4 regions of the Lysinibacillus sp. FW301-JW8 genome follow, and region 1 is predicted to be linked to each of the others. Evidence: riboswitches for the same ligand, from Rfam matches in the RefSeq annotation. Region 1 holds a riboswitch; each other region holds the start of a gene.
What was found. Region 1 has a riboswitch for thiamine pyrophosphate ahead of thiC (phosphomethylpyrimidine synthase ThiC). Riboswitches for the same ligand answer to the same signal wherever they lie in the genome.
Positions count from the first base shown of each region.

Region 2: another riboswitch for thiamine pyrophosphate. It lies ahead of thiM (hydroxyethylthiazole kinase); the one in region 1 lies ahead of thiC (phosphomethylpyrimidine synthase ThiC).
Region 3: another riboswitch for thiamine pyrophosphate. It lies ahead of thiW (energy coupling factor transporter S component ThiW); the one in region 1 lies ahead of thiC (phosphomethylpyrimidine synthase ThiC).
Region 4: another riboswitch for thiamine pyrophosphate. It lies ahead of AC3WOM_RS22375 (ABC transporter substrate-binding protein); the one in region 1 lies ahead of thiC (phosphomethylpyrimidine synthase ThiC).

Region 1 is NZ_JBYTBB010000023.1:43,251-51,487, reverse strand. Features, by position in the region: gene AC3WOM_RS11455 (helix-turn-helix domain-containing protein) at 1-591, shown strand, start outside; gene AC3WOM_RS11450 (catalase) at 1,030-2,535, shown strand; gene thiC (phosphomethylpyrimidine synthase ThiC) at 2,658-4,436, opposite strand; TPP riboswitch at 4,576-4,690, opposite strand; gene AC3WOM_RS11440 (methyl-accepting chemotaxis protein) at 4,756-6,507, opposite strand; gene AC3WOM_RS11435 (AEC family transporter) at 6,684-7,616, opposite strand; gene AC3WOM_RS11430 (methyl-accepting chemotaxis protein) at 7,760-8,237, opposite strand, start outside.
Region 2 is NZ_JBYTBB010000062.1:12,594-20,830, forward strand. Features, by position in the region: gene ezrA (septation ring formation regulator EzrA) at 1-156, shown strand, start outside; gene AC3WOM_RS20770 (cysteine desulfurase family protein) at 403-1,563, shown strand; gene thiI (tRNA uracil 4-sulfurtransferase ThiI) at 1,560-2,768, shown strand; gene AC3WOM_RS20780 (alpha/beta-type small acid-soluble spore protein) at 3,040-3,258, shown strand; gene thiE (thiamine phosphate synthase) at 3,329-3,976, opposite strand; gene thiD (bifunctional hydroxymethylpyrimidine kinase/phosphomethylpyrimidine kinase) at 3,966-4,790, opposite strand; gene thiM (hydroxyethylthiazole kinase) at 4,790-5,545, opposite strand; TPP riboswitch at 5,636-5,734, opposite strand; gene mbcS (acyl-CoA synthetase MbcS) at 5,922-7,508, shown strand; gene sppA (signal peptide peptidase SppA) at 7,731-8,237, shown strand, end outside.
Region 3 is NZ_JBYTBB010000033.1:39,081-47,317, reverse strand. Features, by position in the region: gene AC3WOM_RS14390 (peptidase U32 family protein) at 1-904, opposite strand, end outside; gene AC3WOM_RS14385 (cysteine desulfurase family protein) at 920-2,089, opposite strand; gene AC3WOM_RS14380 (iron-sulfur cluster assembly scaffold protein) at 2,099-2,452, opposite strand; gene AC3WOM_RS14375 (LuxE/PaaK family acyltransferase) at 2,468-3,646, opposite strand; gene AC3WOM_RS14370 (MFS transporter) at 4,047-5,243, shown strand; TPP riboswitch at 5,319-5,426, shown strand; gene thiW (energy coupling factor transporter S component ThiW) at 5,541-6,029, shown strand; gene AC3WOM_RS14360 (VWA domain-containing protein) at 6,194-8,237, opposite strand, start outside.
Region 4 is NZ_JBYTBB010000072.1:10,760-18,996, reverse strand. Features, by position in the region: gene AC3WOM_RS22410 (DUF485 domain-containing protein) at 303-641, shown strand; gene AC3WOM_RS22405 (solute symporter family protein) at 653-2,197, shown strand; gene brfA (ribosome rescue factor BrfA) at 2,295-2,471, shown strand; gene AC3WOM_RS22395 (TatD family hydrolase) at 2,494-3,246, opposite strand; gene AC3WOM_RS22390 (ABC transporter ATP-binding protein) at 3,236-3,985, opposite strand; gene AC3WOM_RS22385 (ABC transporter permease) at 3,963-4,733, opposite strand; gene AC3WOM_RS22380 (thiamine-binding protein) at 4,733-5,023, opposite strand; gene AC3WOM_RS22375 (ABC transporter substrate-binding protein) at 5,025-6,023, opposite strand; TPP riboswitch at 6,182-6,291, opposite strand; gene AC3WOM_RS22370 (hypothetical protein) at 6,351-7,541, opposite strand; gene AC3WOM_RS22365 (sigma-70 family RNA polymerase sigma factor) at 7,522-8,055, opposite strand.

The DNA.
Region 1 (8,237 bases):
GAGACCGTTAAAACATTTTTATATCAGCTATCCAATGAAGGAATTTATTATGAGCAAGATGACTTACGTATTCATCTAACTAGTGTCTTAGCGCAAATTCGCCGCTTCATGCTGAAGTATAAATTGCATGAGAAAGCAGCTATCGAGCAACATTACCGACAACTTTTTCATTTAATTATCGAACATCCTATTTTTTATACCATACTAAATGGCATCATTTCATTTACACAAAGGCTTATTGAGCTGGCTCATGAGGCAAGAGTGGAGAAAAGAACTGATTATGTAGAGCTGGCAATAGAAATTATCAATCAACAATTTCAGGATAGCAGGTTATCTTTACCCTTCGTTGCCCATAAATTAGGCATTAGCCCCAATTATTTAAGTACGATTTTTTCAAAGAAGCAAGGCTTGCCCTTTAAACGTTACCTACAGCAGGCTCGAATTCATAATGCTACGAAAATGCTTGTGGATACAGATTTTGCTATTAGTGAGATTGCACAATTAAATGGATTTGAAGATCCAAATTATTTCATTAAGATTTTTAAACAGCAGATAGGCATAACACCCAATCGCTATCGGAAAACTTATTAATGAATTTTCATTTAGCATACCCTATTTTCAATTCTGTGTGATTTATTCACATTATATTTAGTATACAAGCATTTTGATGCATCACTAAAAGTCGAGAATGATATTTCAATAGAATGTGTTTGTGTGATGGAAGTGTAATGCGCAATTTTAGATTACAGTCTACTTTAATTGAGCATAATAGAGAAAAAAATCATCCTAATTACGATTTAAAAGCATTTCATCTCCTTTTCTTAATTCTAATATTGTTTCAAAAATTTGCGTTTTGGGTAATGTAATTTTGCATAATTCTACTACTCTCCACATAAAATAATAGTTTATATCTTACAATAAAAATTCTTTAACGATAATTATTATAATGTACTAGCAATTCTAGTTTGTATTTGTTATAGTTATTGATGAAGAGTTTGACTCACAATTTTTTTCAGGAGGTAAACTATTATGACAAACGCAAATGATCGTAGCCGTCGTTTTACAACAGCAGGTGGCGCTCCAGTAGTAAGCAACCATGACTCTATGTCAGCAGGTCCAAGAGGTCCTCTTTTACTTCAAGATGTATGGTTAGTTGAAAAATTAGCAAACTTCAACCGTGAAGTTATTCCTGAGCGTCGTATGCACGCAAAAGGTTCAGGTGCATTTGGTACTTTTACTGTAACGCATGATATTACTCAATATACAAAAGCAAAAATCTTCTCTGAGGTTGGGAAGAAAACAGAAATGTTTGCACGCTTCTCTACAGTTGCAGGTGAACGTGGTGCAGCAGATGCTGAGCGAGATATTCGTGGCTTTGCCCTTAAATTTTATACAGAAGAAGGTAACTGGGATTTAGTTGGGAACAATACGCCTGTATTCTTCTTCCGCGACCCATTACATTTTACAGATTTAAATCACGTGGTAAAACGTGACCCGCGTACAAATATGAAAAACTCAAACTCAAACTGGGACTTCTGGGCTTCATTACCAGAAGCACTCCACCAAGTCACAATAGTAATGTCTGACCGTGGTATTCCAGCTGGTTACCGTAATATGCACGGTTTTGGATCTCATACGTATAGCTTTATCAATGCTGAAAACGAGCGTGTATGGGTAAAATTCCACTTCCGCACAGAACAAGGCATTAAAAATTTAACAGGTGCTGAAGCAGAGGATGTAGTCGGTAAAGACCGTGAATCGTCCCAACGTGATTTATATGGTGCCATTGAACAAGGCGATTTCCCTAAATGGAAGATGTACATTCAGGTAATGACTGAGGAACAAGCTCGTGAACTACCATATAACCCATTTGATTTAACAAAGGTTTGGTATAAAAAAGACTTCCCATTAATTCCTGTAGGTGAATTCGAATTAAATAAAAACCCAGACAACTATTTTGCTGAAGTTGAGCAAGCAGCATTCGCGCCATCTAATATTGTTCCTGGTATTAGCTTCTCACCAGACAAAATGTTACAGGGACGTATCTTTGCTTATGCAGATGCGCAACGCTACCGCTTAGGTGTGAATCATTATATGCTTCCAGTAAATGCACCAAAGTGTCCATTCCGTACTTTCCATCGTGATGGCGCTATGCGTTTTGACGGCAACCTTGGTTCAACTTTAGGCTATGAACCAAATAGCTACGGTGAGTGGGAGCACAACTTAGATTATAAAGAGCCAGAATTACGTATTGATGGTCACGCAGGTATCCACGATTTCCGTGAAGATGATAGCAACTATTTCGAGCAGCCAGGTAAACTATTCCGCCTTATGACTGCAGAAGAACAACAACGTCTATTCGAAAATACAGCAAATGATATGGCATCTGTTGAAGAGTTCATCAAGCGCCGCCACATTCTTCACTGCTATTTAGCTGATCCAGCATATGGTGAGGGTGTTGCAAAAGCAATGGGTCTTTCATTAGAAGGTATGGATCTTGCTAACCCATATGTAAAACAACCAACTAACGTTTAATTTTCCACTTATTATTGATATCCAAATCCAACTTTTACTCCATGTGAATCTACCATTCACATGGAGTTTTTTTGATTAAACAAAGGCCTATGTCTGTATTTTGACATAAGCCTTTGCTTTCATTATTGGTAAATTTGACTACCTGCTTTTTTAAATTCATCAGCCTTTTCCTGCATCCCTTGATGAATTGCCTCTGTCGTATTTACATCTTTTTCTTTAGCATAATTACGAATATCTTGTGAGATTCTCATACTACAGAACTTGGGTCCACACATTGAACAGAAGTGAGCAGTTTTTGCCCCCTCTGCTGGTAATGTTTCATCATGATATTCAACTGCACGCTCTGGATCTAAAGACAGGTTGAATTGATCACGCCAGCGGAATTCGAAGCGTGCCTTTGAAAGCGCATCATCTCGCTGTTGTGCTCCTGGATGCCCCTTCGCTAAATCAGCAGCGTGTGCAGCAATTTTATACGTAATCACCCCTACACGAACATCCTCTCGATTTGGTAAGCCCAGATGCTCTTTTGGTGTCACATAGCATAGCATTGCCGTACCAAACCATCCAATCATTGCAGCACCAATAGCTGATGTAATATGGTCATAGCCTGGTGCAATATCTGTTGTCAGTGGTCCTAAAGTATAGAAAGGAGCCTCCTTACACACCTCTAACTGCTTGTCCATATTTTCTTTAATTAAATGCATTGGCACGTGCCCCGGTCCCTCCACCATCACCTGTACATCATGCTTCCAGGCAATCTGTGTTAATTCACCTAACGTTTCAAGCTCTGCAAACTGTGCCTCGTCATTGGCATCTGCAATTGATCCGGGACGTAAACCATCCCCTAACGAGAAGGCAACATCATATGTTTTCATGATTTCACAGATTTCTTCAAAATGTGTATATAAAAAGTTTTCTTGATGATGATATAAGCACCACTGGGCCATAATTGAACCTCCCCGTGACACAATACCTGTCACACGATTTACCGTTAGCGGTACATAACGTAATAGTACACCCGCATGAATCGTGAAGTAATCAACCCCTTGCTCTGCTTGCTCGATTAACGTATCTCGATACACCTCCCACGTTAAATCCTCAGCTATACCATTTACCTTTTCAAGCGCTTGATAAATTGGCACTGTTCCAACCGGCACCGCAGCATTTCGGATAATCCATTCACGTGTCGTATGAATGTGCTTACCAGTCGATAAATCCATAATATTATCAGCGCCCCAGCGTGTTGCCCATGTCATTTTCTCTACCTCTTCTGCAATAGATGATGACACTGCTGAATTCCCAATATTGGCATTAATTTTCACATGAAAATTACGTCCTATAATCATTGGCTCTGCCTCAGGATGATTAATATTAGAAGGCATAATGGCACGCCCCGCCGCAATCTCCGAGCGAACATATTCAGGATCCATATTTTCGCGAATAGCTACAAACTCCATTTCAGGTGTAATAACTCCCTTTCGTGCATAATGAAGCTGTGTTACATTTTTACCTTTTTTAGCTCGCAGAGGATTTCTTGATAAATCCGGAAAGGTATTTTCCTTTATACGCGGATCATCCGCTTTGCGGAAACCATTATCCTCTGGTTTAATAGTACGCCCCACATACTCCTCTACGTCCCCTCGTTCTCTAATCCATTCACTTCGCAACGCTGGCAAGCCCTTCGTAATATCTACCTTATAGGCAGGGTCAGTATATGGACCACTCGTATCATACACATGGACTGGTGCATTTTCCTCTTCTCCAAAGCTTCCTGTCGTTGGACTTAATGCAATTTCACGCATCGGCACTAAAATATCTGATCTTGATCCCTCTACATAAACCTTTTTGCTACCATCAAAGCTTGACATAATGGTAATGTTCTTTTCGCTAATTGTTGTCATGACCCGCTTCTCTCCCTTATAGAAAATTCATACAAGGACCGAATCTAGCTCACCCAATAAAAATAAAAAAACCGAATCCAAAAAATTTTGGATCCGGCTATGATTGTAAAAGGTATAATTATCGCATTGTAAAGAGCTCGCAATAATTTCTTAACTTTCCCACGCTGGTATGAGCCAGATCAGGTCCAAAGGGTCAAGAAACCTCTATGCGTTTCCCTCTCAGCCTGACTCATCAGACTCCCCTAGTTAATGCTATTAAGTTTGATGCTAGTGTAACAGATATTGCTAAGAGATGGAAGCTTCATTACTATTTTTTACTTTAGAGTTTATATTTTTGCTTCATAAACTCTAAACGCTTTACCTGCTCCGTTAATTCATGAATCGTTCTACTTAGTTGACCCAATGATAATTCTTGCAACTTAGATGCATCGGCTACTTCTTTTGTTTCCAACAAAACAGCCTCGGATGCCTCATTAGTTTGCTCTAATGCCGATAAAACGACGTTCGTGTTTTTGGACATTGTGTTTGTAACCTCAAAAACATTTTGAACATCTTCCTCAACTACTTTTACTGCTTCAAACAAATGATCTAGCTCATCACTAATAGCCATCACTAAATGAGCTCCCTCTTTAACTTCAACAGTACTATGGTCCATTTCTTTTAACACCGTCTCTGTCACTATTTTAAATTCATATATATGCTGACGAATATCTTCTGCCGACAGCTTTGTCATTTCCGCCAGTTTTTTCACCTCTTCCGCGACAATAGCGAAGCCTTTACCATGTTCACCTGCTCTCGCTGCCTCAATCGCCGCGTTTAACGCCAATAAATTTGTTTGATCGGCAATACTTTGAATAACACCTATCATTTCTTCGATTGTGCTATATCTTTCACCAAGAATATTCACATTATTTGCCGTATGCGTCACCAAATCTGCCACGCCATTCATACGATCCGTAATCATTGTCGCTTCCGATTGACTTTGTTTCACAAGATTCGCTGTATTGGAGGAGCTTTTCATAACGGAAGAAACAGAGGCTGATATCTGCATAATTCCTGCCGTCATCTCTTCAATTGTTTTAAAGGAATGTGTCGCTAGGTCTCTTTGTCGATCCACACTCTCCTCTATTCCCCCTGCACTTTCAATCAGCCTGTTACTTGAGTGCTGCACATTATTCCCTACCTCCTGTAAACTATCAGTGGCCTTAGAAATATCTGTGCCAATCCCCGAAAGGTTAAATATAATTTGATGCATGGATTGCATCATCTCTTTAAATTTGCTGCTAAAATCAGAAATATCATCATTTGATTCAAAGCTTATTTCATCCAATATATGTTGAGCTTCTGCCATATTTCCATCTGTAAAGGCTATTGTTGCTCGTTTCATGATAAATATTGGCTTCAGTGATTTTCGCATATACAAATACAATGTCGTCATCATAACGACACTCAATAAAATGACAATGCCTAAAAGTATAGGCAAGTACTTTGTTACAGCAGATTTTTGAATGCCATAAATAATGGAGCTCTCAATATCTAGTCCAACATATGCAACAATTTCACCATTTTCTGCTCTAACAGGTGCATAAGCAGAAATAAAATCTCCCCACCCCTCTACAGAAACAAACTCACTAAAGCCATCCTCATTATTGGAGATTGTTTTTACAACACTTTCATATGGAACATCCTCCATAATATCCCCAATTTGATAGGTTTCCTCACTAGTGAGATCTCCAGCATCCACCAGCACCATTGATTGTTTACCCTCAGGTGTTCCCTTGAATACATAGATATACGTTACATAATTGGTATTCAGTATTGTCGTAAGCTCCTTCTGTAAATCAAGATACAGCGAGCGATTATCTGGATTTTTAGCTAGCAACTCATATCTCTCTGAATCAAGCTGTCCCACAACATTTCTTGCTAGAATCATACTATTCTCTTTTAACGCTAACTCCACTATGTTATTTGTGCTCTTATAGACAATAAGTCCAAGAGCAACACTAAAAACAATCATAATAACGATTAATAAGATAATGAATTTCTTCCATAACTCTATACCCTTACGCAAAGCTATGATCGCCCCTTTCAATATTATTATCAAAAACCTATTTACCCTATGTATATATTTAAAATTACAATAACTAACAAACATCCTTTTATTTTCTAATTATTTTCTTCATTTTACTTTTGAAGCATAAAAAAAAGCAATAAGCCTTAAGCCTATTCCTTTTTTTACGTGATATGTTATGAAAGAAATAATAATTCCGCAAGATAAATAACAATTGTTACTGTAATACAGCTCACTATTGTTGAAAATAAAACAGTTTGAGCGGCTGTTGCTGACTCGATATCATACTCTAAAGCTAAACTTGAGCTATTTCGGGATGTTGGAAAAGCACTAGCGATAAATAATGATTGTGCCACTACCCCATCTAAGCCGAGTAAATAAATAATGAGTAAAGCAACTGCTGGTCCCAAAATCAGTCTTGTAAAACAGCTAATGATAACGGTTTTATTAAACATAGATTTAATTTCAAGCTGTGATAATTGTGCACCTAACGTGATTAATGCCACAGCAATAAAACCGTCTGCCACATGATCTATAGGAATTTTAATAAATTGTGGCACTGCAATATCGAAATAGTTCATCGCTACCCCTATAATAAGGGCATGAATGATAGGCATCTTAAGGAAATCCTTTACAATAGACATACCTGATTTTGTTGAGGAAATTAAGTTGTATAAGCCATATGTATAGGTAGTCATATTTTGGAATATCACAAGAATAACCTGTATCGCTACACCAATTGGCTGTGTCACGAATATCATTTGTGCCACAGGAATTCCGTAGTTTCCTGAATTAATAAGGACGACACTATTTTTAAACACCGCAGCCTCTGTTTTAACTAAACCAAGCCCTTTCGCTAAGAAATGACTTAGCACCATTTGACTGCCAATAAAAAGTACAATAAATATCGCAACTTCTCCCAGCACAGAGAACTCCACGCTTGTTTCATATAAATTAACAAAAACAGCAGCGGGCATGAAGCAATAGGTAATAAGCTGAGAGAGTGCTTTTAGATTGAAGCAAAATTTCTTTTGCAACATCGCGCCAAGCACAAGAAGCACTAAGATAGGAGCAACAATCTGGAAGAAAATCATACCGAGATATATCATAATGTGCCCTCCTTTCCTTTCTTATAGTAGTGCTGTTTTTTCGCTAGGTCAATCTGTCCAAAAGAGAGAATAGAACTAGCCTTCCCCAATAAAAAAGAACTGTCTTAAGTAACATTCATTACCTCTTAGACAGTTCTTCATTATTAAGCTAGCTTAAATCGATTAACAACCTCTTGTAATTCCTTTGAAATCTCATTCATATTATTGATGGATTCCGCCACCTTTTGTAGCTCCGCTTGTTGGTCGATAGCAGAGGCACTTACCTGTTCAGCTGATGCCGCTGTCTCCTCTGAAATAGCAGAAATACTTTGGATTGCCATAATTGCTTGATTTTTATGCTCCAGCATATTCGATAGCTTGTCCATTAGCTTATTGATCGAAGAAGCGATAGAGCGTGACAGCTCACTGTTATCTTTAAATGCTACCTCTGTCCCTTGTACAGATTCATTTTGTGACTGCATAAGTCCTGCATTTGAAGCAATAACAGCAACAGTTTGCTGAGAGTTTGCAAGTATACTATCCACTGTTTGCTTAATTATATCTGTTTCATTTTTTGATTGCTCTGCTAGCTTTCGCACTTCCTCTGCAACAACTGCAAAGCCTTTACCATGCTCACCAGCA
Region 2 (8,237 bases), on a different contig from region 1:
AAATTAAATGCTCGTTTAAAAGAGGCGGAAGTAGCTTTCCATCAATTCCGATACTCCAAGGCGTTGGAAGAAGCCGGAACTGCGGTCGAAGAGATGGAGCCTGGAGCTTTAAAACGAATTCAAACAATGGTTACTGAGCAAACTATATCAAAATAATTATATGAAATGAATAAAGGCTATAGGCTGTCTAAAAATTAACTTTTAGGCAGCCTTATTATATTGAATAAGCAATATGCGGACAAAAACAGCGGCTAAATGAATTAGAGGAAGTTCAATAAGAGGTAAGAAGCCAAACAAATAAACGACTAAATTAGAATAATTGTTAAAGTTAGTAGTCAATTGTTCAAGATTGCGTTATGATAAATACCGTTAAATCAACGTTTTGAAAGTGTGTGAAAATTAATGGAAGTAAATACAATCTATTTAGACAATAGTGCAACCACAAAGCCTTTAAAAGAGGTCATGCAAGCATTTATGGTAGTGAATGAGCAGTATTATGCCAATCCCGCTTCCATACATGCAATGGGTGTTGAAGCGAACGACTTATTAATGCGTGCACGTGAGCAAGTAGCAGATATTTTGCAGACAGAAGCAAAAAATGTGCTATTTACATCAGGTGGTACTGAATCCAATAATACAGCAATTTTTGGTTTAGCACGTAGCAATACACATAAAGGAAAGCATATAATAACGACTGAAATTGAACATCCCTCTGTTCTAGAGTCCGTTAAGCAACTTGAAAAAGAGGGCTTTGAAGTGGAATATCTGGCAGTGGATCATCATGGAGTGATTTCATTAGATGAGCTTCGAGCAAAGGTACGTAAGGATACTATTTTAGTAAGCATAATGCACGTCAATAATGAAATGGGCGCAATTCAGCCCATATTTGAAGCGGCAAAAATTATTCATGAAATGAGCAGAGCGGCTTTTCATGTGGATGCCGTTCAAAGTTTCGGGAAAATACCTTTAGCATTTAATCATGAGGATGGACCCGATTGCATTTCCATTTCCGGGCATAAAATTCATGGATTTAAGGGCTCAGGCGTGCTAGCATTTCGGACGCAATTAAAGTGGCAGCCATATGCACTTGGCGGTGGTCAGGAATATGGATTACGAAGTGGAACTGTGGCCGTTCCGCAGGCTGTCGCTTTATCTAAAGCAGCTCGTATTGCAGTGGAGTCTATGGCTAATCAGGAAAAAAAATATCGTAAGTGGCAGGATGAAATATGTCTGCAATTACGTGAATATGGTGATGCCGTGCATATTTTATCGACGCCTCAGGGAGCAGCACATATTTTATCCTTTAGCATTCGTGATTTAAAAGGTGAGGTTATTATTAATGCAATGCAAAAACGTCAGGTAATCGTTTCTACATCAAGCGCTTGTTCATCAAAGCAAACAAAAACAAGCCATGTGGTAGAAGCCCTAAAACTTGATGAGCATTTTAAAAAGGGTGTTATCCGTATAAGCTTTGGCGCCTATGTAATGGATGAGGATATTACAAAATTTAAACATGTATTAAAAGAAGTAATGATGGAACTTAAAGGAGAACATACACAATGATTTGGAAAGAAATTTTAATTCGTTATGGCGAGCTTTCAACAAAAGGGCGTAATAAAATGGATTTTATCCGTCGTCTGCGAGAAAATATTCGTCATGCGTTTGCTGATTTAGGGCATTTACACATTCGTACAGAGCGTGATCGTATGTTTATTGCTATACAAAATGAAACTCAAATGAATGTTTTATTAGAAGGGTTACCTAAAATTTTCGGTATACAATCTTTCAGCCCAGTGGCAGCATGTGATAAAGATATTGAAGCCATGAAAAAGCTAGCCATTACAATTATGGATACATTTAAACATGAGCAACTTACCTTTAAAGTAGAAGTGAAGCGCACTGATAAGACATTTCCATTAGAATCACATGCTATTCAACGTGAAATTGGCGGCTATGTTTTACCAAATTACAAAAATCTATCGGTAAAAGTAAAGAAACCTGATATTGAGCTTCGTGTAGAAGTACGTCATGATGCAACTTATATGATGGCACAAGTGATTCCTGGTGCAGGAGGAATGCCGGTAGGTTCTAATGGGAAATCGCTTTTAATGCTTTCTGGAGGAATAGACAGTCCAGTCGCTGGCTATTTAATGATGAAGCGTGGTGTACGCTTAGAGGCGATACATTTCTTTAGCCCACCATATACAAGCCAAAATTCATTGGAAAAGGTTAAGGTACTAGCAAATGAATTAACGAAGTTTGGCGCAAGTATTCGTTTACATGTCATTCCGTTTACTGAAATTCAAGTATTGATTAAAGAAAAGGTACCTTCTAATGTATCAATGACAACTACTCGTCGTATGATGTTAAAAGTTGCTGATAAGGTACGAGAGGAAATAAATGCACTGGCTATTGTGACAGGTGAAAGTCTTGGACAAGTTGCGAGTCAAACACTTGAAAGTCTAACAGCAATAAATGCAGTAACCAATACACCAATTTTACGTCCCTTAATCTCAACTGACAAATTAGAAATTATCAATATTGCTGAGAAAATTGGCACATATGAAACATCTATACAGCCGTTTGAAGATTGCTGCACCATTTTTACACCTGCAAGTCCAAAAACAAAACCAAAGCTTGAGAAGGTTGAGCATTATGAAAGCTTCTCGGATTTTGATGAATTAATTGAACGTGCTGTGAAAAATCGGGAGGTCTATATTTTCCCGAAAAAAGAACAAGAAGCTGATAAATTTGCAGACCTTTTATAAGTAGAAGAAATTTATCTTGATTCAATATTCGCTGAATCAAGATAAAGCCCTAGCGGATGTCACGGATTTTGAAGAGGCGCTTAGCGAGCTTGAAGAAATCCGAAGGCAATGATGCTGGAACGTAATTGATTGTAAGTCGCCTCAAAAGCATATTTTGAGGTGACTTTTTTTAGTTTTTTCTCTATTTCCTTTAGAGGTACAATTTACCTCTAAAAATTTTGTATTAAAAATCTAATATCGCACATTCTATATTCACAAGGAGGTGAGAGACATGACTTCAAACAACAACCGCAGTTCAAACCAGCTTGCAGTACCTGGTGTACAACAAGCTCTAGATCAAATGAAATACGAAATTGCACAAGAATTTGGTGTTCAATTAGGAGCTGACGCTTCAGCTCGTGCTAACGGTTCCGTTGGTGGTGAAATCACTAAACGTCTTGTACAAATGGCAGAATCTCAATTAAAAGGTATGCCAAACAACAATCAATAATTGCTGATTAAGTAATTATTAAACTTAAAACCAGTGACCGTAAAAGGCACTGGTTTTAGTTTGTTTACATTTAGATCTTTTTATCCTCAATGAACAATGATTTGAATATTGCTACGGTATTGGAAATATCCTCACTTTCACAAATCGCAGAAATAACGGCGATACCATCTGCACCAGCGTTAACAACTGATTGTCCATTTGAACAATTTATGCCTCCGATTGCAACAATAGGGAGCTCAGGATTTTCAATGCGGACGCCCTGTAAAAACTTTGTTCCACTTGGCGGATTTGCATCACTTTTAGAAGTGGTCGCAAAAATCGGACCGATTCCTACATAATCTGCCCCATATTGTAGCGCAGTTTGCAATTCAGCTTGAGAATGAACTGAAACACCTAGTATCATCTTTCCAATTTTTTCACGAATTTTAGATACAGGGAAATCCTCTTGACCAATATGGATTCCATCTGCTGTAAGTTTTACTGCAAGCTCTACATCATCGTTGATAATAAACGGCACTTTATACCGCTGGCAAAGCTTTTGACAATGACGGGCAAAATTTTCATATTCTTGTCCAGTTAAGGCACGAGGCCCTTTTTCTCGTAGCTGAAACATGGTAATTCCATGCTGTAAAGCTTTTTCAAGAACGTGTAGTGGCTCCTGATGTACTACATTTCCTGTGCCCATTATAAAATATAGCTGTAAATCTTCACGATTCATAAATAGTCACCTCACAGGACTCCTTATAGTTTTGATAGGCAAAATGATTTGTCGGTCCATGCCCTTTACCCAGAGCTAAATCATATGTTATTGCTAATTGAATAAATTTTTTTGCTTCTATAATCGCTTCTTTTATAGGAAGACCACCGCCCAAAAAAGCAGTTAAGGCTGCTGAAAACGTACAGCCAGTACCATGTGTATTTTTTGTAGAAATACGAGGAGTTTGCATAGAAAAAGACTGTCCATCGTGAAAAAATATATAATCAATGGCGAAATCCTTATCTGCTAGATGCCCTCCTTTTATAATGACACATCGTACTCCTGTTTGTAATAAGAGATAGGCTGCTTCTTTAATATCAGCTAAAGTTTTAATTTCTCTACTAGTAAGCCTTTCTGCCTCTGGGATATTCGGAGTTACAATGGTTGCAATTGGCAGTAAAAGATTCATGATGGCATCAATTGCGTCTTGTTGTAATAAGCTTTCTCCGCCCTTCGCGATCATCACAGGATCTACAATAAGCGGAACTTTAGTATTAGCCATCATTTGTGAAATAGTTTGAATGATGTCAGAGGAAAATAGCATGCCTGTTTTCATTGCACTAATTGAGAAATCCTCCAATAGTGCCTGTAGTTGTTGCTTAACGAAGTTTGCCTCAATGGGCATGACATTAGATACACCAAGGGTATTTTGGGCAGTCAATGCTGTAATAACAGAAGTTCCAAACACCTTTAATTCCTGAAAGGTTTTTAGATCAGCCTGTATACCTGCACCGCCGCCACTATCAGATCCAGCAATAGTCATTACAACCTGCATTATTCTTCACCAGCCTTTGAAAGACGATAGAGTTCATTTAATACAGCAATTTGAAAATCACCAATGTATTGTGTAGTAGAACCTGCTTGTTCAGCAATTTTTTTATAAAATCTTAGTACTTCTATTAATTGGTGATAAGGCTGATGACCAGTTACGTAAGCAGCACAACAAATGGCACTTAATAAGCAGCCAGTTCCAGTGACCTCTGTCATATGAGAATTCCCACCTGTAATCCATTGCAGTTGATTTCCATCAGTTATTAAATCCTTTTCACCTGTGACAATCACTATACAATGATAAAGCTGAGCAATTCTCTTCGCTTCATCTTCTAAAGATATTGAACCTGCGCCACTATCTACACCCTTTTGCTGCCATTCTACATTGGCAATTGCGGCAAGTTCTCCAATATTGCAGCGAATTACTGCAAATTCGATCTCATTTAACAGATGTTGTACAGTTTGTTTTCGGTAGGTTGTAGCTCCAGCGCCAACAGGATCTAATACTACAGGTATGCCAAGTGCATTGGCCTTTTTCCCAGCAAGTAACATGGATTCTTTCTTTTTGTCATTAAGTGTACCAATATTAATCAATAAGCTTGAGGCAATTGCAACCATCTCCTCAACCTCGTCACTGGCATCAGCCATAACTGGCGAGGCACCAATTGCTAATAGGCCGTTTGCTTGAAAATTTGCCACCACATAATTTGTAATACAATGAATTAGTGGATTTTTTTTGCGGATAGTTTGAAAAATCATTCTAAGTCCTCCTTTATTGGATGGACGTAAGCATGCAAAAAAGGCTCCTTTTTGTGTAATAAATACACGCAAAAGAGCCTTTCATCAGTGAATTAGATGTGAATTGCTCCCTACGTCAGTATTAACTAACAGGTTCAAAGGGTCAGGTTTTACCTTCTCAACTCCAAATGAGTCCCCCTGCAATTATGCTTTTAGTTGACCAAAATATACCATATTTTTCTTTCCTGTTCAATAGCTAGTTTTGACAATGAACGTGACTGATGCCATATAACAGAGTATGATAGTTGTCATGACTTTTCTAAAATAGAGTGCGAACCATTGAAAATGATAAAAATGGAGTTTTATAATGAGTCATAGCAAAAGGGAGGCATTTGCCATGAAAAGACAAGATTTAATTGCACCTGAATGGTACAATATTACAGAGGAAATTGAAAAATATGCACAGGATGCAACCAAGAATGCACTAATTATTTATGATGAAAATAATGATGTTCAATTTATTACATACGCACATCTACTTGCAAAGGCAAATCAGGCTGCACATGTTTTTACAAACCAAGGTTTAACAAAAGGTGATGTATTAATTGTAATGGTGCCTAGATCTGTAGAAGCCTATATTGTCTATATTGCTGCATTAAAAATCGGTTTAACGATTATTCCTAGTTCCGAAATGCTAAGAACGAAGGATATAGAATATCGCATACACCATGCTAATGCAAAGGGTATAGTTGCTTATCAGCCATATATTGAGCAATTTGATAACGTGAAAAACTTACAGGGCTTGCAGCAATTCGTAATAGGAGTAGCACATGAACCTTGGCAGTCATTACTACAAAAAATGCAAAATCAACCAACAAACTACATAAGTTCTACGCCAACGAAAAGTACAGATAATGCATTTTTAGCTTATACAAGTGGTACAACAGGCAATCCTAAGGCAGCAGTACATACACATAGCTGGGGATATGCTCATTTACGAACAACAGCGCCGAATTGGTTAGGCGTACAGGAAGATGACATTGTTTGGGCTACAGCAGCTCCAGGCTGGCAAAAATGGATTTGGAGTCCGTTCCTCGCAACATTGGGAAGTGGTGCAACCGCATTTGTGTACAAAGGTAAATTTGATGCGGCAACATATCTTACACTTCTTGAGAAATTCAATATTAATATCCTGTGCTGTACACCAACTGAATATCGATTTATGGCTGCATTAGAAAACTTACAAGATTTTAATTTAGAGAGTGTTCGTCAGGCTGTTTCAGCAGGAGAACCTCTAAATAGTGATGTAATAAAAGTATTTTCGAATGTTTTCCGTTTACAGGTTAGAGATGGTTATGGGCAAACTGAAAATACATTATTAGTCGGAACAATGGTAGGTATGGAGGCTAGAATCGGCTCAATGGGTAAACCAACTCCAGGAAATACAATAGATATTATCAATGATTTAGGAAATCCTGTTTCAGTAGGAGAAGTAGGTGATATTGCTGTACATCGTGAGACACCTGCATTATTTAAAAAATATTTACATGATCCTGAACGCACTAGCTTACAATTTAGAGGTGATTGGTATATCACTGGTGATCGAGCATATAAAGATGTAGATGGTTATTTTTGGTTTGAGGGACGAGGAGACGATGTTATTATTTCATCTGGCTATACAATAGGACCATTTGAAGTAGAAGACGCTTTGATGAAACATGCAGCAGTAAAAGAAGCGGCAGTTGTAGCAAGTCCTGATGAGGTTCGAGGAAATATTGTGAAGGCATTTGTGGTGCTTAATGATGGAGAGATAGGAAATGCTAGTCTTATCAAGCAACTTCAAAATCATGTAAAATCTTTAACAGCTCCATATAAATATCCTCGTGCTATTGAATTTGTAACTGAATTGCCAAAGACATCATCTGGCAAAATCCGTCGTATTGAGCTGCGTCAACAAGAAAAAAATAAATGTGCCATTAAATAGTTACAGGTTGACATTTTGTTGAGGTTTTTGTCGAAAGCAATAATTCACATAATAATTTCCTAGGAAATAATGTCGAAAATCAAAGTTCATGTTTTTTTATCGAGCTTTGATTTTTTTTATGATATTCGGTAATGTTAATGAGCATAACCTTTTGCAAAGATTGCAAAAAAATGAAACATATTAGAAAGTTATTCGTATAACGTGTAGAGGAGGCGGAAAGACATGAATGTAAAAAGATGGACTGCTTTAATTATTGCAGGTGTATTACTTGTATTTTCTTTAGGTATAAACACTGTATTTGCGATATTTAAATCAGATTTCTTTGGTAATTTTGATAGCTTAATGGCTAGTGATAATTTATCAGTAATGGAGACAGTTATTGAAAACGGTAGTATAAATAAGCGGATAGCCTATTTAAAGGTTGATGGGGCGATACAAGATATTGGTTCAAGTTCGTTATGGCAACCAGTAGCATATGATCATCAATTCTTTTTAGACCAATTAGATAATATTTTAAATGATGATTCAATACAAGGTGTTGTTTTAAGTGTTAATTCACCAGGTGGTGGTGTTAAGGAATCTGCAGAAATTTATAAAAAACTTTTAAAAATTAAAGAAGAGCGACAAATTCCAATTTATGTTTCTATGGATTCTATGGCTGCCTCAGGAGGTTATTACATTTCAGCACCAGCCGATAAGATATTTGCACAGCGCGATACAATAACGGGT
Region 3 (8,237 bases), on a different contig from region 1:
CACAGAAGCGGGGCACCCATTTCATAATCCACATAAGCTGCTCCTGCTCTGTTATTTTCATTTTTTGATCTATTGATAAGCCCGAAAGTCCCATTTCTCGCCATTCATTAAACATATTCACAACCATCGCTAATGTCACTGGATTAGGGGCTTCCCTTCCAAGAAATTTTATGGCTGTAACACCAGCAGAAACCAGATCTTCTAGATTACATAAACTACAATCAGTTGCACTATCTAAAAAATGATGCTGGTTACTGTATGTGTTTTGTGAAGATAAAACTCGATATAAAGTTCTGATCCCTTCTCCAATTTCAAGATTATTTGGGCTTTCCCATAAACGACAGCTCCCAGCCATACTACCAGTGCCAAAGTTCCCAGTAATCATAAGTTCCATCTCTAAATCTCGAAGTTCATGAATCTCTTCTAATGTCATTGATTGGGACAATGTTATCCTTTTGACACCTAAATCCTTTAATAGCTCGGCTCCGTATTTATTTACTGGTGCTAATTGTGAGCCTGAAATTATTTGAATGTCCTTTTCCAAATGATTAAGCAGATGGCACGATTGTATTGAGGATATTGTAATAGCATCTACACCTTTTTCAAGTGCTCTGTAAACATGCTTTTGATAATCTTTTTCAATGCTAGTAGGGACGTATGAGGTATTGGCCATGAATATGACTTTAAGATTGTTCGCTTTTGCTAAAGCTATTATGCCATCTATTTCCTCCCAATCTGAAAAGTGGGCAGGATAATCTGCAACTGTTTGAAATTTATTATCAAATGATAGTTGTTGAAAAAGCGGAGTTGAAACGCCAAAATATATTTCATTTGCACCAGCCTCTATCATTTCTTCCATCATAAATTTTGATCGTACAGGTGCCACAATTTTTAAATTCTCCATCTTATTGACTCCTTTCTATCCAACTGGGAGCATACTTCGTAGACGGTTAACAGATGCTTTTAGACTTTCAATAAAAAAATCAATATCCTTGTAGTCCGTATAATAACCAAAGCTAATACGAATAGACGATTTTATTCTATCTTCAGTTAGACCGAGTGCTAATAATACATGAGATAAATTAGCTTTATCGGCACTACAGGCAGAACCAATAGATACTGCAATACCATAAGCTTGGCATAATAGAACAGCCAATGCTTCTGCTCGTATATTCAGAAAAGATATATTAATAGTATTTGGTAATAAATTCTCACCTAACACAGGACCATTAATTTCATAGTATTCAATCGAATTCTCTAATTTATCTAGTAAATAAGATCTTAATGCGATTATGTTATTAGCATTTTGCTTTAGCTCTCTTTTTGCTATTTCGCAAGCTTTACCAAAACCAATAATAGCTAAGAGATTTTCTGTACCACCACGAAGACCTTTTTCTTGCCCACCGCCGTGAAGAAGCTGTTCTAATTTGCGATCACCGTTTTTCAAGTACAATGCACCTGTACCCTTAGGACCATATATTTTATGGGCGGCCATCGATAATGCGTCCACTCCTAAGTCCTGAACATCTATCTGGATTTTTCCTATCACCTGTACAGCATCAACATGAAAGATAATATTACTATTGATCTTCTTAACAACTTTCACCATTTCTTTAATTGGTTGAATTGATCCGATTTCATTGTTAGCATACATGATTGAAATAAGCGCTGTATTCTCTTGAATAGCGTTTTTTAAATCTTCAATTGCTATGAATCCATTAGTATCAACAGGTAAATAGGTAATTTCAGCACCAAGGGTAGCTAAATATTTACATAATTCTAAAGTTGCAGCATGCTCGATTTTAGAAGTGATGATATGAAACGGGCGCATTTCATTTGAAAAGAAATATCCTTTCAATGCGGTATTAATCGACTCTGTACCGCCAGAAGTAAAAAATATATCTGTCTTTTCTGCATTGATTACTGTGGCAACATTTGAGCGTGCCTCTTCCATTTTTAATTTCGCTAACTGTCCAAAGGAGTGCGTGCTAGAGGGATTACCAAATAGCGTTATATTTTCTATCATAGTCGAAGCCACCTCCTCCCGAAGAGGGGTAGTGGCATTATAATCAAAATATCTTCCTATCATAAAAGCCTCCTAAGCTGCCGAACGTATTTGCTCAAATAACTCATGTAAAATATTCAAACAATGCATTTGAGGAGGCTCCAACTCCCCTAGCATTTTATCAATCTCATGTTGCGGTTGCTGCTTAATTTCTTCTATTGATTTATTAATGATATATTCTGCAAATATATCAGCCGTTGCTAAGGATGTAGCACAACCATATGCTTTATATTTTGCATTATTTACCATTCCAGATTCTACCTTTACACTCATAAAAATTGTATCTCCACAAACAGAGTTACCAATTTTTAATTCCATATTTGCATCAGCCAGTTCACCAGAATGTCGAGGGTTACTAAAATAATCAATAATGATAGAATTGTACATGCTTAGAATCCTCTCTTATACTTCTGCCATTTCATTTTTTTCTTCTGCGGCATCCATATGCTTCTCTAAATTAATGGCACAACAACCTATTTCTGCACCCGCTACTCTAGAAAGATATACCACCTTCTGACCATTTCTTCCGCATTCACATGTATTTTCTTTCTTTAAATACACTAAATCCTCAGTTTGAATAAATCCTGGATATGACAAGGATGTAGGGTCAAATATTGCTAAAACACCCCTTTTTCCTTGTGGTACTTCTTCCGCTAAATTTTTGGGATTTCTTAATGAAAAATGAACCCAAGGTGGTACATGTTTAGACTGTTTCTCACACTCGATAGCTAAAATATTAGATTCAACTAATCCATACATATCCCTTATATTTTCTTCAGGAATACCTAAAAATTCAGCACATTCTTTATTGTATTGTTCTCTAGGTATCTCCATACCAGAAAAGCGTTTCCAGCCTCCTAGATTGATAATCATCGTCTTTTGATCTAACTTCAAATGAATATTATTTGTTTTTAAATAATTGACCAGTTTATAAATTAAAAATGGAGGTCCTACGATGTGGCGTGTATGAATGTTTTGCCATTTTTCTAAAGTTTCTATTGCCTCTTTAGGCTTGAAGGATGCTCTCTTAACAAGACATCTTGTTGCATCAAACAAACCTGAGAGCATATTTAATACTTTTACCATTCCCATCTCTGGCATTTCTTCTGGAGAAGGGAATAAAAAGAGACCAGCTCCACGAGAGAAGGCAAACATCTCTCTATACATTGCGTAAATACTAAATACGCAATTGTTTAATGTTTCAGCATCCCTTCTCGATATACTTGGGATACCACTTGTTCCTGTACTTCGCATTTCAAATTCTATGTTCTCTAAAGATGTTGATAATAATAAATGAGAGTCAGGTCTTTTAAAACTTGTTACCGGAATAAGTGGAATTTTTTGTATATCATCTAAACTTTGTATATCAGCAGGTGTAACGCCGCTATCCTCGCATAGCATTCGATAAAAGCTATTGTTTTCATAATGATGTTTAAAATTTTGGGAGATTAAATAACCCTTTAATTCATTGACTTTTTCTTCATCCCATTGAAATAGCTGTTGAGTTGACCCAATGACTGCTGTTACTGGATTAATACCTAATTCTTTTAAATTTTCCATTGCTGCTTGAATAGTTACCATTACATTTCCTCTCCTTTTTAATATCAATTTCTCTCGGGTTTTCAGCTCATGACCTCTTCATGTAGATCAGTAATTAGCCGTTATTACAGGAATTATTAGGGGAATATCAACCATATATAAGGCACTAATTATTACAATTTTTGTCATACAGTTGACATAAAAAGATTAACATAAGAACAAATGATGTAACCCCTAATTCACTACAAGAAAAAAAGTAAATTCCACAAAAAAACTTGTGGAATTTACTAATTGAATACTTAATTATTATTGCAAAATATTTATCATTTATTAGTTTAAGAATAAACCATTGGTCCACTATTTAGTGTAATCCTAACTATTAGCAAACCATTTTTCTTTGTGATAGACTGTACTATATTTGATTAGAAAAGGGGGGTATTCGATGACCCAGCAGAAGTCTAATAAGGCGGCTTTGTATATTTTAATGTTTAATATGTTTATCGCAATGGGGAGTATTGGAATTATTATTCCTGTCATGCCAGAGTATTTAAGAATATTTGGTGCTGCAGGACAAGTTTTAGGCATGCTTATTGCAACGTTCGCCTTAGCTCAATTCGTTTTTTCTCCAATTGCTGGGAATCTTTCGGATCAGTATGGTCGAAAAAATCTTATAATTTTCGGGCTTATACTAACAGGACTTGCACAAATAGGTTTTGGGCTCTCTACAGAAGTTTGGATGCTCTTCTTGGCACGCTTTTTAGGTGGCCTTGGATCAGCCTTTGTTGCACCTCCTATTATGGCATTTGTGGCAGATGTTACAACATATGAAGAACGAGGCAAAGGGATGGGGATGCTTGGTGCTGCCATGTCTCTTGGCTTTATGATTGGACCGGGTATTGGTGGATTCTTATCGCAAGTCAGCTTACATTTTCCATTCTATACGGCTGGAGCTGCGGCTATTTTGGCTGCTATTTTATCGTTCTTTTTATTACCATCTACCAAACCAAATGCAGCACAAAAAATGCATAAGCAAGACAATCTCGCAAAACAAATGGTACGTTCAGTACATATGCCTTACTTTGTTATGCTTATTATTATGATGGTATTCTCGTTCGGAATTGCTAATTTCCAAACGACTTTATCATTATTTGTTACAGATAAGTTTCATTATACACCCGGAGATATTGCTATTATTTTAGTAGTGGGTGGTGCTTTTGGTGTAGTTGTACAAATGTTTGTCATTACCCCACTCTTTAATCGCTACGGTGAAATGAAGGTCGTATTGGTCAATTTATTTATTGCAGCTGTATCTATTTACTTAATATTATTCGTTTCTGGATTTGCCCTTATTTTAGTTGTTGCAACAATCTTCTCTACAGCTACAACATTAATTCGTCCTGCTGTCAACACACTGATCTCCAAGCTTGCTGAAAATGAGCAAGGATTTGCAGCAGGTTTAAATAATGCTTATATGAGCCTTGGGAATATGATTGGTCCAGCATTGGCAGGTATTTTATTCGATTGGAATATGAATAGCCCTTATATATTTGGTGCTATTATTTTGATGGCTTGCTTCTTCCTTGCCCTTATTTGGACAATGAAAAAAGCACCACATCTTATGCAGCCCGATTCTAAATAGTCTGAAAAATCATTGACTATTATTAGCAGTATGTTACATTTATCTTGTTACGATGTTATACACAAATTAAATAATTTTTACCACTAGGGGAGTCTTTAAAAGGCTGAGACATATATTGTCATATATGGACCCTTTGAACCTGATCTAGTTCATACTAGCGTAGGGAAGTGGCGACATCTTGCTTTTTAATATGTAAATGCAAGGCCGCTTCCTATTGTTTTCAGGAAGCGGTCTTTTTGTGTTTAACCAGTTTAGCAGCGATAACCATTCATTTAATATTTCAAGGGAGTGTTACTTATGTCAATTCGAAAATTAACAATCATGGCCTTATTAGTGGCAATTGCTGTAGCAGGTTCTACCTTCGTTTCAATTCCAACAGGGATTGCGCGAGCTTATCCAATACAGCATGCCATAAATGTCATTGGTGCCATTCTACTCGGTCCAGTACCAACCATCATCATTGCCCTTGTCACGGCAATAATTCGTATTCTAACAGGGACAGGCTCCCTATTAGCCATTCCTGGAAGTGTCATTGGCGCATTTTGTGCAGCATTAGCTTATAAATACAGTGGCAAACCTTGGCTAACAGGTGTCGGTGAAATAGTAGGAACTGGGATCATCGCATCCCTCATAGCAGTACCATATGCATATATCTTAATGGGAACATCTGTCGCAGCAATGTTTTTCATGCCTGCTTTTTTGAGCTCTAGTATTATTGGTGCTATTTTAGGTGTGGCCGTTGCTAGTAGTCTACGAAATACTGTACTTATTAAAAATTTCCATTAAATGAACAGGGATTCCTTCCACTCTATTTTGAGCGGAAATCTCCTTTTTGGGATTTCTTCCCCCTAATTTATGAGATGAACCTCCCCTTTTCAAAGAACCACCCAATCATATACAAAAAAACAGTGCAAAATAATCAATCATTTTGCACTGTCATTTAATCCAATTTATCGTTTTTTCATGCCCTTTAATAACTGAGCAACATTCGTATCCTCTGCCTGTATGGTTTTATTCTCTACAAGCGACTCTTTCTTCTTCGACTTAGCAAAGATGCCCCAGCCAAAGCGGCGAATCGTAATATCGATGAAGAAGAATAACATACCTGCTAATATAAGCCACGTTGCTATATTTTGCCGGTCTGCCCCTTTCTTCGTAAATTCACGAAATACCTCCTTCGGTTCTTTCAAAACAGAGCCACCCGTTTGCTTTGTCAGTTCTTCCACCAGCTTATCATTTACTGGTTGTAACTCATATTCAGCACTATAAGGTACACTTATCCCTGCCTGATAAATAGCTTGATCTTCATCAGCAATACGGAAGAAAATGAGTCCTGGCTCTGCTTGCACAACTGCCCGAACCTGTGAGGCTGAAATGGCCTCAAGCTGTGTTTCAAGTTCTTCCCCTGCTTCATTGACAGCTACAATATCTAAAAATGCTGCTTCGTTGGTAGGATCTGTAATAATAAATGAACCATCCGATTCTAAACGTACATCGTAGGCAATGTCATTATAGCTTGGTAGCATTTGAGATATAAGCGTTTGCCAAAATGTTCCCCAATCCTGCCATCTTGCCCAGTCACCTGTCCATTTACCTGTCGAATCGGAAGTAAAGGCAAATGTCTTGCCAAGGCCATATTGCCATTGAGCCAGCACCGGATCCTCTTTCTCACTTTCCGCAATTACAGAGGCACCCTGTTTCGCTGTTGTTCCGATATAAGCATTCATTTGAGGTACACCATTTGCAAATAACTTGTTCCAACCAGATGCGTTATAGATGGCTGGATAGAAGGGGTTATCCTCAATATATGTGCGTGAAATCATTGCCGTTTCACGGGATAAAATAGAAGGTATGGTCTGCTCATCAACAACATCATAAAATCGCCCGCTACCCATTTCACTAAGTGCTTCAAGTAAATTGGCATCTGCATCTTGTCCAATCGCTACAGTTGACAATGTTACGCCATTTTCTTTTCCTTCAGCAATTAAGTCTTCATAATTCCCTGACTGTGACTGTCCATCCGTTAATAGAATAATATGCTTTCGCTGTAGTTTTAAATCTGCTAAGTTCTCATAGGCCTTAGCGAGTGATCCATAAATCTCTGTCCCACCGCCTGGCGTTACTGATAAAATCGTATCTACTGCTTCTTCCTTATTGCCAAGTGGTCCTGTTTCGATAATTTCCCAAGGTCGATCATCGAAGGCAATGAACCCAAGCGTATCTTCATCTCGTAACATTTCAACAGAACGAGCTGCTGCCTCCTTAGCTAGCTCTAGCTTCGCTCCGTACATACTGCCAGAGCGGTCTAGTACGATAACCAGTCCTAATGAAGGTAATTGTTCCTTTCCTTTAATTTCCATTTCAACAGGTAGTAAAGTTTCGATTGGCGTTTTAAAATAGCCACCCAAGCCAAAGCTATTTTCACCACCAACCATCGTAAAGCCAACGCCAAAGTTTTTTACTGCCTGCTCTATAACATTCATTTTGGCCTCGCCCACTAGATGTCCTGGCACATTATCAAAAATAATAGCATTATACTGTAGATAACTAGAAAGCTCATTTGGCAAACTTCGAGCATCTATAACATCAAAGGAGATAGATTGTCTACCAAGAGCGGCTGCAATAGGTGATGCACTATCATAACCGTTAACAATTAATAAATGTGGTTCACTTTGTACCATTGTTACGCTTGTTAGTTTATTATTTTCAAAAATGGCATCCTGCTCAACCTGTACAACAGCTTCATACTTTACAAGACCCTCTGCTGTAGCAGTATGTTTATACGTAAATACATTGGAGCCTTGTGCAAGCTCTACAGCCTCACGGTGAACAAGTTTGTCGTTTTCATATAATAGAAGCTCCCCTTGACTAGCAGCTGTCGCATGAACTTCAGTAACTAATTGCTGCTGCTCACCCACATATGCAACTTGTGGGGTTACAAAGCTTTTCAGTGATATATCTGTAGAAACTGGTTGATGAAATGGAACAACATCA
Region 4 (8,237 bases), on a different contig from region 1:
TAGTGTTTATTTTTTATGGAAAAAATAAATTTATTTTCAAATTTTAACCTTATTTTATGCCTCAAAATCTAGATTTGTCCCCGTTTCGTATATTTATCTGAATTTTCCAAAACCCCTATATTTCTAGGCTTTGTCATATATTTTCTCTCCCAAGACTATTTTTCTAAAAATTTTTTTTACATAATTTTTCTGAAATGTATTGCAATTTTGTGAACTGTCTCATAAAATGAAGATGTGAATTCACTTAACTAGCAAAATCAAGTCTTGAAGCAGTAAAAATAAACACAAAATGGGGAATGTTAATGGCGAACAATCAAGCAAACAAAAGCGTCGTGATTGACTATGATGCAATTGCAAATCAACAATCGTTTAAATCACTTGTACGTAGAAAGAATTCATTTCTTTGGACTATGACTGTAGTCTTTTTAGCAGCATATATGTTGCTACCCGTTCTTACTTCGTACACGACAATTCTACACCAAAAGGCATTTGGGGAAATCACTTGGGTGTGGGTTTATGCAGCAGGATTATTCATTATGACATGGAGTTTATGTCATTTATATGTAGCAAAAGCAAATAGCTACGATAAAGAAGCACAGGCGATTATCGCTGAATATGAGAACGGAGGTGGCCGCCGATGAATGATGGAGGAATGAGTTTTACAGCCATATTCTTTTTCGTTGCCATTGTAGGTTTAACATTAGTTATTACATGGTGGGCATCTAAGCGTACCTCTTCAGCAAGTGACTTCTATACTGCTGGCGGTGGATTAACAGGCTGGCAAAATGGACTAGCTATTGCTGGTGACTACTTATCAGCAGCCTCTTTCTTAGGGATTGCCGGTGCAGTTGCATTATTTGGATTTGATGGATTCTTCTTCTCTATTGGTTATTTAGTAGCTTACTTAGTGGTATTATACATTGTTGCAGAGCCTTTACGTAACCTTGGGAAATTTACATTGGCTGATATGATTACAGCGCGTTTCAATAGCTCAAAAGTTCGTGGAACGGCAGCTTTAAGCACTATTACAATTGTTTTATTCTACATGATTGCACAACTAGTTGGTGCAGGAGCACTTATTCAATTACTTTTAGGGATTGACTATTGGATTGCCGTATTAATCGTAGGTGTAATGATGACAACTTACGTATTATTCGGTGGTATGACTGCTACATCTTGGGTACAAATTATTAAAGCATGTCTTTTAATGATAGGTACTATCATTATTTCATTCTTGGTATTAAAAGAGTTCGGCTTCAGTATTGCTACAATGTTCAAAGAAATGGGGACTGCTACTGAAAGCGGTGCAGCTTATTTAAACCCTGGTCTTAAATATACAAATGGTATTGATACGATCTCCATGTTAATCGCTCTTGTGTTAGGTACTGCTGGTCTTCCACACATCCTAATGCGCTTCTTTACAGTAAAAGATGCGAAAACAGCTCGTTCTTCAGTTATTTGGGCTACATGGATTGTAGGTATTTTCTATGTACTTACGATTTTCCTAGGCTTCGGTGCAGCAAAATTCGTTGGTAAAGAAGAAATTATTGCAGCAAACGCAGCTGGTAACATGGCTGCCCCACTTCTTGCGGAAGCACTTGGTGGCGACATTCTATTCTCATTCGTTTGTGCGGTAGCATTTGCAACAATTTTAGCGGTAGTAGCAGGTCTTGTACTTTCTGGTGCGTCTGCCCTTTCTCACGATATTTATGGTCAAATCGTTAAAAAAGGTCAAATTACAGAAAAAGAGCAAGTACTTGCAGCTCGTATCGGTTCTATTACAATTTCTATTGTTTCTATCCTTTTAGCACTTGGTGCACAAACATTAAACGTAGCGTTCTTAGTATCACTTGCATTCTGTATTGCAGGTTCTGCTAACCTACCAGTAATCATTTATACAATCTATTGGAAACGCTTTAATACAGCTGGTGCTGTAACGGCAATGCTAACAGGTTTAATCTCTGCATTAGCACTTGTTGCGGTATCACCAAACATCTGGAATCCAGTTGAAGGAAAAGCAATTTTCGTGGGTGACCCATTAATTATGTTAACAAATCCAGCATTAATTTCGGTACCACTTGGTTTCCTTGGTGGTTTCATTGGAACATTACTTTCTAAAGAAAGCGATGATAAGAAATACCGCGAAGTGGATGTTAAAGCAAACACAGGTATTTCTGTACAAGACGTATCTCACTAATAATATGACAATTGCCTCGTAAGTAAATTACTTACGAGGTTTTACTTTTTCTGCTTTATTCAGTATTATATTGATAATAAACAATGGAGGTAATACTATGTCACAATCAAGAGCCAAAAAGAAACGTATGCATCTAAAGCGTACAAAAGGAAAAAACGTTGAAATCGATCGTCAATCCTCCCCTTTTAGCACACATGAACGTGTCACAAAGACAAAGCAGGAAACAATAGAACGCAACTTTACAAAATACAAAAAGCAGCGTATAGATGAATAAACACTATATACTGCTTTTTTATTTAGTATAGATTGTAAAATGATTTTGTATTTTGTGTAATTATTTTTGCCGCTTCGTGTGTTGATAACGCCTTTATTGATGCAATGACCTCTACAGAATGGTTCATCATCCAGGGAGATGTACGTTTATTGTCAAAAGGACCTTCAAATGGCCAAGGCCCATCCGTTTCCACCATGATTAGCTCAATTGGATATCTCATAATAAGCTGTTGAATCTCCTCTTCATACGTACAATCAGGCGTAACAGAAATAAAATAGCCATTCTGGATCATGCGTTCGATCACTTTCTCATCTCCCTTGAACCAATGGAAATGGGCTTTTGTTACTTGATGTTTTTCAAGCAAGTCACAAACAAGTGCTGCATCCTCATAAACTGCATGTAAAATAATTGGTTTATCTAATTCCTTCGCTAACAAAACAAACTGTTCCAACAATGCTGTATATGGACGATAATCAATAGATTTTTCTTGCTTTAAATAATACGGCAGACCTACTTCCCCTATTGCTACCATTTCATGTGTATGTTGACGTATCCAATCAAATAAAGCATCCATTTCGTTTTTACTAGGCAGGGCTTGCTCAGGATGAAAACCAAACGCAACCTTTACATTTTTATAAGTTTTCGACAGCATCCACGTTTTTTCACATGATGCAAGATTCATACTGACCGCAATAACATGTTCAGCTTTCTCTAATAAAGAAGGTATCTCGTTTTCCAGATACTGATCTAAATGAATATGGGCATCAATCAACATGAACATCACCCTTCTCTTCTTTTAAAAACGTAAATAATTGTTGCTTTAATGCTGCAAATGTCTCCGAATGACGAATCTCCTCTTGTCGTGGTCGTGCAAAAGGAACAATTATTTCTTGTTTAATTGTTGCTGGTCGTTTCGATAGCACAATAATACGATCCGCCAAAAATAGCGCTTCCTCAATACTATGGGTAACAAATAAAATGGATTTTCGATATTTTTCCCAAATGGATAATAGCCAAGCCTGCATTTCTAGTCTTGTAAATTCATCTAGCGCAGAAAATGGCTCATCTAAGCATAAAATAGGCTTGTCACTAACAATTGCACGAATAAAGGACACTCGCTGCTGCATACCGCCAGATAGCTCTCTTGGATAGGCATTAATAAATGAAGCAAGACCCACTTTTGCTAACCACTCCTTAGCAAGTTCTACATTTGGTCTTTGCTGAAGCTCCTCTACAATTGTGACATTTTCTAAAATGGTTCTCCATGGTAATAAGCATGGCTGCTGAGGCATATAGCCAATCGTTCCTCTTTTCTGCTGTATATCTACACCGTTTAATAAAATAGCTCCCTTATCAATAGAAGAAACACCGCCAATTAATTGAAAGAGCGTGCTTTTCCCACTACCAGATGGACCAATGATTGCCACAAATTCACCGTCCTTTACCTCAAAAGATAAATCTCGAATGACCTGAAGAGAATCAAAGGATTTATCAATATTTTGAACGCTTAGCATGGAATCCTCTCCCCTTCACAGTAAGTTTTTCTAGCAGTAGAATAGCGCTAAATAATACTAAACTTAAACAGACAATAGCCAAAATTGCCACAAACACACGATCTGTACGAAATGATGATTGGGCCAATGTCATATAGACCCCAATTCCCTTTTTGGCACCTAACCACTCAGCAATAACAGCCCCCATAACGCTGTATGTGGCAGCAATTTTAATACCCGAAAAAATAGATGGGTATGCAAATGGCCATTCTAGCTTCCAAAAAGTTTGTGCCTTTGTTGCCCCAATCATCTCAAAATAATGCTTCAACTCCGGTGAGGTTTGACGAAAGCCATCCATTGCTGCAATAACAATTGGGAAAAAGCATACAAGACAAATAATGATAAGTTTAGGTAATAAACCAAAGCCAAACCAAATAATTAATAACGGTGCTAGGACGAGTATAGGAACGTTTTGTGACATAATGAGAATGGGATAAAATAGCTCTCGAATAAATGAAAAACGATGCAGGAGCACAGCAACTGCTAGTCCACAACCTATGCCAATAGTAAGTCCTAGTAAAGCTAATTTCACTGTTGCGAAGGCATGAGGCATAAATGTTTCATACGATTGTATACCTTCTGTCAAAATAGCACTTGGTGCCGGCAATAACCAATGCGGTATATCTGCTAAACGCACGATTAGCTCCCATATGAATAAGAGGAAGGCGATAAAAATTATCGTCCTTCCCTTTTGTATTGCCCACTTCATCACTGGTATTTCTCCGTTAATGTGCCCATTGTAATCCCAGTTGGCTGATATAAAATTTTCACTTGCGTAATAACATTGATGGCACCAAGCTCTATCATCTTGATATTCATTCGTTCAATAATTTGTAGTAACGTTGTCAGCTCACCCTCCATTGTCGTTTCTAAAGGGTGCACCTCATATTTCACACCTGATGCATCAATAATAGCAATGGCTGCATCAACAAATGGAATAACATCTTCATATTTTTCTGTTTTCGGGATAATTTGTACACTGATTAATGAGTTTGCCATATTACTTTGTCTCCTTTTTCGGTAAAAAGTCGTTTGTAAATGCTTGTACTGCGTTAAATTCGCCCTCTAAAACGTTGTTGCTAGTCATCCACTTCGCGTAGTTTTCCCAGACAGTTAACTTTTGCTCGCCCCATTGAGCAGCGTCATCCTGATACTTATCTGCCAGCCACTCCTGACTTTTATGCACAAGATCTTTATCTAAATCAGGTACTGCCTCAAGTAAAACATCTGCTGCCTCACTTGGATTACTGATCGCATATTCATAGCCCTTTGCCACGGCAGCGACAAATGCTTCAACTGTCTTTGGATCATCCTTAATCATTGTTTCATTCGTAGCTAGAACGGGTGTATAATAATCCAGTTGATCACTATAATCTGTTAAATACAGCATGTTCAGCTTTTCACCACGAAGCTCAGCTTCAATTCCAGTCCAAGCATAATAAATCCATGCAAAATCAATATCTTTTTTCATCATTGTAAAGAAATCTATATCGCCGGCATTAATAATATCTAATTTATTAATATCTGCATTTTCAGTTTGCATTAATGATTGTAAAACGGCCTGCTCAAGAGGAGCTCCCCAGCCACCATACGTTTTCCCTTCAAATTCCTTTGGTGATGTAATGCCCTTAGAGGCAATTGAGGCAAAGCCAGAAGTATTATGCTGAATAATCGCCGCAATCGATACTAGAGGTACATCCTGTACACGAGCTTGAGTAATTCCCTCCTGATAGCTTACACCAAACTGTGCCTTGCCAGACGCCACAAGCTGATCCGCTCCTGCGTCACCAGGTTGTAAAATATCAACATCTAAGCCCTGCTCTTCAAAATAACCTAATTTCTTAGCAACATATAGCCCTGTATGATTTGTATTTGGTGTCCAATCGAGTACAACGGACACCTTTTTCAATGCATGTTCATCCTTGTTGGTATCCTTTTTTTCGCTACAGCCAGCTAATGTTAAAAGAGCAGCCATAAGAACCAATAACCATTTTTTCATGCTGAATCCTCCCAGTAAATAGTGTGAAAGTGTTCATGAGTGAATGTTTTAACCAGAAGAAAGCGTATTCATAGAATATCTGTAATTAATGTAAAGAAAACATAAAAAAACGCCCAGGAATCCTCCCAGACGTTGTGCAATCAATATCAAAAACTTACTTTTTTTGAATAGATGTTCCCTACGCTGGTACGAGCCAAATCAGGTTCAAAGGGTCAGCGTCTAACGGACACAATCTCAGCTGGCACTACCAGCCCCCCTACATTCTTTACATATGAACTTTTCGTTGATTATTATACCCATATCTCACTGTAAATAACAAGGCTCTATTTAATAATAACGCTGTAAAAATATTTTAACTGCATCGTCTCTCGCTTCAAGAATTCCACCCTCTGTGAGATACTTTTCATTTAGCCCAAATACCTGTAATGTTCCTTCCATAGTATATCGTGGCTCAAAGAGAGCTAATGGAATATCTTTAAAGTCGTAAAGTGGTGTTAATGAACCATCTTCTTTGACTTGATAAGATCTAAAGCGATATTTTTCCTCCTTCGGTATCCATTCGTATAGAGCAAGATTATTTTGATAGGCTGTTAAAGTAATGGCTTTTTTACCATCAAGTTTATGATAGGAGCCATCCACTAAATCAACATATCCTGTCTCTAAGCTTTCTCCCGTTTCAAAAGAAGCATAGATTTTATGGTCAGTCATTGACATGTCATGTATGCGTTTAAAAGGTAAATCGTATTGTTTTTCTTTTTCCGTTTGAACATCATAGAGCGTAAAGCGGACCGTTTCTACTCCATCTTTTTTAAAGGCACTTGGTAGGAGCAATTGATTGTCCTGATAAATTGGCTGGCTTACTGCACTATTATCAAAGGCTTGTTTAAATTGTTTTACCTCATTTGTACGCAGATTTGTTAAGCTATAAATGGTATGACCTGTCCTTGTATCAGATATTTCTGTCAGTAACGTATCATCTTCTAAATCCATAAAAGTATCCGTAGGAAAGCCTTTGACCTCTAATGTTACTCTATTTTTTACGAACATAGATTTCCTATCATCAACCATCCAAGCAAGCCAATCTTCATTTACTAACATTTTTGAAATAGGGAATTTACTTGTTACTTCCACTTTTTCAATATGTGTATCGAGTGCATAGGAATAAATGGTATTGCCTTCGTAATAATAAAAGGAGTTCGTTGCATCATCAAAGACAGCTGTAAATAATGTATCAGCAGATCGACCAGGGATACTAATTTCTTCATAGAATTGCTCAGTTATTTGCGAAATCGTCAATTGTTCCTTTATTTCATCTATAAATGGATAACTTAGTAAAGCCGTAAGTGCTAAAGCTGAAATTCCTACTGCTATGGGCTTCCACACATGTTTTTTTACAGGGGTTTGCTGTTGCTCAAATCTAACATGAGCAGCCTCTAAAATCTCTTCTTTTTTTTGAGGAGTTAATGCTAATTGATCTGGTATAGTAGCCTTTAATCGATTACGTAAATTCATTTCCATTATAAAACCCCTCCTTTTCTAATTGGATACCTACTCGTTTTCTCCCTCTTGCTAGCCTTGTTTTCACTGTATTGATTGAACATTGTAAAATGGATGCGATATCGGTGATAGATAGTTCATCATAGTAATAAAGCCAAAGAACCTCTCGATATTTCGTTTCTAATGTAGTAATGCTGTGAGCAATAACATCCATTTCCTCCTGCTTTAAAATTTGAGATTCCACTGATATAGAGGCTTCCTGCTTTTTAAAAAGACTAGTTAACTCTGTTTTTCGATATGCCCAGCTTTTAAAGTAATTATGACACTCGTTGACAACCATACGGTACAAGTAAGTTTTCACACTAGAACGCCCTTCAAATTGCTCCATATGAATGTAATAGCGGATGAACACTTCCTGCACAATATCCTCTGCCCTTTCTTTACTTTTTACATATGTATAAGCTAGTCGAAGTAAGTAATGACCGTATAAATCCATAGCCTCCCGTAAATGTATATCTCGTTGTTGTTTCTCCAAGCAATTCCCTCCCTTCATCAATTTGTATAAGTTAGACAAAGCACAATGCTCATTGGTTTCATTTTTCCATTAATTTTGTATTAATGGCATTATTCAACTGGTGCTGAATAACGATAAAAAAATCACTCATAATGAATGGCACTTTAAAAATTAAAAAAAGTCAATTTGCATCACATTTTTTG